Regions from separate parts of the Kitasatospora sp. NPDC087271 genome, predicted to be linked through region 2. Evidence: predicted binding sites of a transcription regulator. Region 2 holds the regulator's gene; the other holds the start of a gene.
The links. Region 2 encodes HspR, which represses chaperone genes until heat shock. Its sites were predicted from a motif close to TTGAGNNNNNNNNNCTCAA; they were not measured.

Region 1: the regulator HspR is predicted to act here: its motif matches at 1,767-1,785, upstream of lon (endopeptidase La).

The regions. Positions count from the first base shown of each region.
Region 1 is NZ_JBIUYQ010000010.1:175,268-178,644, forward strand. Features, by position in the region: gene lon (endopeptidase La) at 1-1,744, opposite strand, end outside; gene ACIO9K_RS19200 (rhomboid-like protein) at 1,913-2,710, opposite strand; gene ACIO9K_RS19205 (response regulator transcription factor) at 3,274-3,377, shown strand, end outside.
Region 2 is NZ_JBIUYQ010000002.1:456,108-459,484, reverse strand. Features, by position in the region: gene ACIO9K_RS05180 (hypothetical protein) at 1-744, opposite strand, end outside; gene ACIO9K_RS05175 (heat shock protein transcriptional repressor HspR) at 939-1,463, opposite strand; gene dnaJ (molecular chaperone DnaJ) at 1,471-2,628, opposite strand; gene grpE (nucleotide exchange factor GrpE) at 2,867-3,377, opposite strand, start outside.

The DNA.
Region 1 (3,377 bases), on a different contig from region 2:
CCGGGCCGATCGCGGCGGGCAGTTCGCGCTCGCCGAGTTCGGCCTGGGCGGCGATCCTGCGCAGCACCCGGGCGATCGAGCGTTCCAGGTTCCGCACGCCGGCCTCCCGGGTGTACTCCCCGGCCAGCCGGCGCAGCGCCGCCTCGTCGACGCTGACCTGGTCGCCGCCCAGTCCGGCCTTCTCGCGCTGGCGCGGGAGCAGGTGGTCGCGGGCGATGACGACCTTCTCGTCCTCGGTGTAGCCGTCGAGGCGGACGAGCTCCATCCGGTCGAGCAGCGGCTCGGGGATGGCCTCCAGCACGTTGGCGGTGGCGAGGAAGACGACGTCCGAGAGGTCGAGCTCGACCTCCAGGTAGTGGTCCCGGAAGGTGTGGTTCTGCGCCGGGTCCAGCACCTCCAGCAGGGCGGCGGCCGGGTCGCCCCGGTAGTCGGAGCCGACCTTGTCGATCTCGTCGAGCAGGACGACCGGGTTCATCGAGCCGGCCTCCTTGATCGCCCGCACGAGCCGGCCGGGCTGCGCGCCGACGTAGGTGCGCCGGTGGCCGCGGATCTCGGCCTCGTCCCGGACGCCGCCGAGCGCGACCCGGACGAAGGTGCGGCCCATGGCGCGGGCCACCGACTCGCCGAGCGAGGTCTTGCCGACGCCGGGCGGGCCGACCAGCGCCAGCACCGCTCCGCCGCGCCGGCCGCCGACCAGCCCGAGCCCCTGGTCGGCCCGGCGCTTGCGCACCGCGAGGTACTCGACGATGCGGTCCTTCACGTCGGCCAAACCGGCGTGGTCGGCGTCCAGCACCGCGCGGGCGCCGGCGATGTCGTACGCGTCCTCGGTGCGCTCGTTCCAGGGCAGCTCCAGGACGGTGTCCAGCCAGGTGCGGATCCAGGGGCCCTCGGGGGACTGCTCGGAGGCCCGCTCCAGCTTGTCGACCTCCTTGAGGGCCGCGTCGCGGACCTTCTCGGGCAGGTCGGCGGCCTCGACCCGGGCGCGGTAGTCGCCCTCCTCGTCGGCCGGGTCGCCGTTGAGCTCGGCCAGTTCCTTGCGGACGGCCTCCAGCTGGCGGCGGAGCAGGAACTCCTTCTGCTGCTTGGCCACGCCCTCCTCGACGTCCTTGCGGATGGTGTCGTTGACCTCCTCCTCGGCGAGGTGGTCGCGCAGCAGGGTCAGCGCGTACTCCAGGCGGGCGACCTGGTCGGCCTCCAGCAGCACCTTGAGCTTCTGCTCGGCGGTGGCGAAGGGCGCGTAGCCGATGTTGTCGGCGAGCTCGCCGACGCCCTCGATCTGGGCCACCCGGTCGACGATCTGCCAGGCGCCGCGCCTGCGCAGCCACTGGGTGGACAGCGCCTTGTACTCCTTGACCAGCTCGGCGGCCCGGCCGGCCACCGGGGTGTCCACCGAGGACTCCCGGAAGGGCGTGGTCTCCACCCAGAGGGCGGCGCCGGGGCCGGTGGTGCCGGCCCCGATGCGGACCCGGCGCACGGCGCGCACCAGCGCGGCCGGCTCCCCGTCGGCCAGCCGGCCGACCTGCTCGACGGTGGCCAGGGTGCCGACCGCCGCGTACGAGCCGTCCACCCGCGGGACCAGCAGGACCTGCGGCTTGCCGGTGCCGGTGGCCGCCGCGCGGGCGGCCTCGACCGCGGCGCGCACCTCGGTGTCCTTGAGGTCCAGCGGGACGACCATGCCCGGCAGGACGACCTCGTCGTCGAGCGGCAGCACGGGCAGGGTGAGCGGTGTGGACGTCGATGCCATGATCTCTCCCCAGTCAGTGAAGTTGAGTCGACCTGACTAAGGCCTGGCGCGCGCCGGATGTTCCCGAGGCGGTGTTCGCCGTGAGCGAACGGGAGCGGGTGTGGAGCGAGCGGGGGGAGGGTGCGGGAAGTGCCGTCAAAAGCGCCCGGGGGGCGACACCCGGAAGGGTCAGCGCACGTCCAGGACCGGAGCGCCGCCCGGCGCGGGCGAGGAGCCCGCGGCCGGCGCCTCGACCCGGCGCGTCCGCGGCTTCGGCCGCGGCCGGCGGGCCTGGGCCCGGCGCAGCCAGCGCCACAGCGCCACCCCGGTGAGCACCGCGGCCGGGTGCCCCACGGCGGTGACCAGGTCCCGCTCGGTGAGGATCTGCTCGGCGATCAGGAGCCCGGCGCCGCCGAGCGCGACCAGCCGCCCGCGCCACGGCAGCAGCCCGGCCACCGCACCCAGACAGGTGAGCACGCCGTAGCTGACGCCGATGTCCAGGTAGTCCAGCGCCCCGGCCTCCATCCGCCCGGCCTCCACCGCGGTGATCACCACGCCCTGGGACAGCAGCGTGGCCGTGACGTGCCCGATCGCGAAGACCGCCGCCGCCCGGGCGGGGCCGATCCGGCGCTCCAGCGGCGCGAGGGTGACGGCGAATCCCCACAGGTACGGCATCCACACCTCGCCGGCCACCCAGAAGCCGCTGAGCACCAGCGCGCGCAGGGGGTGCTGCAGGAGGTTGTGGCCGTCGGAACTGGAGGCCTCCTGCAGCCGCTGCACGAGTTCCGGATCGGCGAGTTTGGCAAAGGTCGTGGTGGCGCCCACCACGGCGAGATAGCCGAGGGTGAAGGGGTTTCGCCGGGGTGTCGGCACCCGCGCCAGCAGCCACTCGACGACGCCGGTGCGCAGACCGTGCCGGAGCATCCCGTACGGCGGGCCGACGGGCGGCGCCCCGACCCGTCCGGCACCTCGCCGCAGTCCAGCCATGCCGCCCTCCGCTCCACGCCGGCAGCCACCGGCCCCTCACCCAGGTGCCCAACGTACCGGCGCGCGCCGCGGATCCCGCCCTGCGGGGCGTTGTCGTGGCCACGTTACGTCGAGGTTCTGAGAGGCATCTGAGAAAAGCCGGTGAAGACCGTCAGGAAACCGGTCGACCGGATTCCTGATATTGGTCCAGACCTTCTTTCGGCGAGCGTGCCGACAGGGGCTCTGACCGGCGACTTGGCGTCAACTCGACTGCATACGTACCGTTACGCAGAGAAAAATCGCCGGGTAAGGTATCGGCCCGTGCCCACTCGTGCAGTGGGCTCCGAGGGCGGCCCGACAGCCGGCCCACGGGCCGGAAACGTCCGGTCCACCTGCCGGGAGGCATCCGCTGTCCGTACGCTGCGAAGTGCGCGGGAGAAGTGGGCGGGCGACAATCCGCCCGCCGACCCGCACGCACGACGGGACGGCGGACCCGGCACAGTCCACGACGGAACAAGACTACGAGCGGAGCCCGCCATCCCCACAGGTGGCCGGCCCGCAGCCCTGGGGGCGGTGGCGTGACCGTGACAGAACTTCAGCAGGACAACAACCACAGCGGCGGCACGGTGAGCAGCCAACGCAGAGTGCTGGTGGTGGAGGACGAACCGACGATCGCGGAGTCGATCGC
Region 2 (3,377 bases):
CTCGAAGATCTCGCTGATCAGGTAGCTGATGACGGCCCGATCGTGCACGAAGGCGGCCAGATTGAGGTCCTCGGCGATGGGGATGACCGCGATTCGGCGATCGATGACGATCAATCGCGTGTAGGGCTCCTCCAGCGTCCGGAACCGTCCGCCGGCCTTGGTTATCGTGGCCACGTATTCCCTGGTGGGAGCGTGGTACCGGGTGCTCGGATGGTAGATCGTCCTGAGCGTGATGCCCAGGCGGAGGGCTTCGAGGTCGCGGGTGAGGATGCCGGTGAGCGCCTCCGACGGGCGCGGCCCGCCGGGTTGGGCGGCGAGGATCTCCTCCGAGGCGCTGGCGACGATCTGCTGCACCCGCTGGTTGATCAGCACCTTCCCCCGCACGTACTCGATCGCGCCGCCGGCCTGCTCCGGTGAGTGGTAGGCGGCCGTCAGGTCGTGGAGGTCGGTGGCGAGGGCCGACGCGCGGGTGAGCAGGTCGAGCGCCTGGCGCTGCCAGGTCACGGAGAGGCTCTCGGACAGCTGCTGGGGGTCGACCGCGACGAGGACACCGGGCTCGTCGGTGTCGGCGACCAGAAGGCCTATGGCCACCAGCTCCTCCTGGGCCCCGCCCGCCCTGGCGAGGTCGGAGTCCTTCGGAAGCCGTCCGTTCTCGCGGATGACCGCCAGATACAACTCCCGCGCTTCTTTCGAGAGGACGGAGGGCCCAATCGCGGCGGCACTGGGCTGTTCTCGTCCACTCATCTGCGGGCTCCTTGCCGTGGCCGTGTCTGCACTACCTGCCGGGCACCAATACCGGAATCGCAGTGCAGCATGCCAGATCGGGTGGCATCGGTGAGGGCGGCCAGATTTGTTCGACAGCACTCTCTCACCACGATCAAGCCGCCGGCACCCCCCGGGTGGAGGGGAGCCGGCGGCCGGAGGTGTTCAGCCAAGTCTCAGCGTTTGGGGCGCCAGACGACCAGGGCGCTGGACTGGGTGGGGGGCTGGTAGGGGACGAGGTCGCGGCGGTAGGAGGCGTGGACGGCGGCCTCGCGCTGCTGGAGGGCGCTGGTGGCGCCTTCGAGGGAGTCGACCAGTTCGCCGATGCGGGACTGGAGCGCGGTGACCTGGTTCTCCAGCTCGATGATCCGCTTGATGCCGGCCAGGTTGATGCCCTCGTCCTGGGAGAGCCGCTGGACCTCGCGCAGCTGCTGGATGTCGCGCGCGGAGTAGCGGCGGCCCCGGCCGGCGGTGCGGTCGGGGCTGACCAGACCGAGGCGGTCGTACTGGCGGAGGGTCTGCGGGTGCAGGCCGGAGAGCTCGGCGGCGACGGAGATGACGTACACCGGGGTGTCCTCGGTGAGGACGTACTGCGGCGGGGCGGTGGGCCGCCGGGTGCGGCGGCCGTCGCCGGGCAGGCCGGAGCCGATGCCGGGCAGGCCTTCACCGATGCCGGGGCCGATGGGGCTGTCGGGGATCATCTGGTCGTCACGCTCCCTTCGCCGCCCGGAACAGGGCGGCTCGTGGGTCGTCGGAGGCGGTGGCCTCGCGGTACTGCTCCAGGGCGTTCAGCGCGTCCCCGGTGACGTGCCGCGGCACCACGACCTCGACGGTGACGAGGAGGTCGCCGCGGGTGCCGTCCTTGCGGGTGGCACCCTTGCCGCGGGCGCGCATGGTGAGGCCGTTGGCGCTGCCGGGGGGCAGCTTCAGCTTCACGGCCGGCCCGTTCAGCGTGGGCACCTCGATGGTGGCGCCCAGGGTGGCCTCGGGGAAGGTGACGGGGACGGTGACGGTGAGATTGTCCCCCTTGCGCCCGAAGACGGGGTGCGGGCCGACGTGCACGGTGACGTAGAGGTCGCCGGGCTGTCCGCCGCGTTCGCCCTGGGCGCCCTTGCCCTTGAGCCGGATGCGCTGGGCGTCCTGGACGCCGGCCGGGATGCGGACCTGCATGGTGTGGGCGGAGCTGGCCCTGCCGCTGCCGTGGCAGTCGACGCACGGGTCGTCGACGATCATTCCGCGCCCGCGGCAGTCCTTGCACGGCTCGGAGAGCGCGAACGCGCCCTGACCGCGGCTGACGGTGCCGGCGCCGACGCAGGTCGGGCAGACCCGCGGGGTGGTGCCGGACTTGGCGCCGGTGCCGTTGCAGCTGCGGCAGGGGGCCTGGCTGGTCATCCGCAGCGGGACGGTCGCACCGTCGACGGCCTCGTCGAAGGCGAGGGTCACCTCGGTCTCGACGTCGGCGCCGCGCCGGGGCTGGGCCTGCCGGCCGCCGCCGCGGTTGAAGAGCCCGCCGAAGACGTCGCCGAGCCCGCCGCTGCCGGTGTTCTGGCTGCCGCTGAAGAGGTCGCCGAAGTCGAAGTTGTAGCTGCCGTTGCCCTGGCCGGGGCCGCCGGCCCGGAAGCCGCCGTTGGCGAAGAGGCTGCGGGCCTCGTCGTACTCCTTGCGGCGCTTCTCGTCGGACAGGACGTCGTAGGCCTCGGAGATGTCCTTGAAGCGTTCCTCGGCCTTGGCGTCGCCCTTGTTGGCGTCCGGGTGGAACTCGCGCGCGAGCTTGCGGTAGGTCTTCTTGATCTCGGCGGCGGTGGCGTCCTTGGGCACGCCGAGGACCTTGTAGTAGTCCTTCTCCACGTAGTCCTTGCCACTCATGCGTCCACCTCGCTCCGCTCGGCAGCCGCTCCGCGCAACACGCGCCTTTCAACGATTCGTTTTTCAACGATTCGCTCGCTGCGCTTGCTCATAGCTGCCGCCACCTCCCGATGTCCATCGTCGCTGCGCTGTCAACAGCCGCTTCACCTGGCGCTGTTGACAGCGCGCTGCGGAGCCGGCCGCCGTACTGGCCGGCGTACGACTCCGCAGCGCACTGGTTGTCAGCTGTCACAGGTTGTCAGCTGTCCGAACCACCGTCGGACTTGTCCGCGTCCCCGGACTTCGCCTCGCCGTCGGGCGCGGCCGTGGTCTGGGTGCCCGGCTGGGGCTCCGCGACGGCGACCATGGCGGGGCGGATGATCCGCTCGCCGATGCGGTAGCCGGGCTGGAGGATCTGCACACAGGTGTCCTCGGTGACGTCCGAGGAGTAGCTGTGCATCAGCGCCTCGTGCATGGTCGGGTCGAAGGGCTCGCCCTCCTTGCCGAACTGCTGGAGGCCCAGCTTGGCGACGACCGTCTCCAGGGACTCGGCGACGGACTTGAAGCCGCCGGTGACCTCGCCGTGCTCGCGGGCGCGGCCGATGTCGTCGAGCACCGGGATCAGGGACTCCAGGATGTTGGAGACCGCGATCTCGCGGACCGTCAGCCGGTCGCGCTCGACCCGCTTGCGGTAGTTCTGGTACTCGGCCTGCAGGCGCTGCAGGTCGGCGGTGCGCTCGGCCGACTCCCGCTTGGCAGCGGCGAGTTCG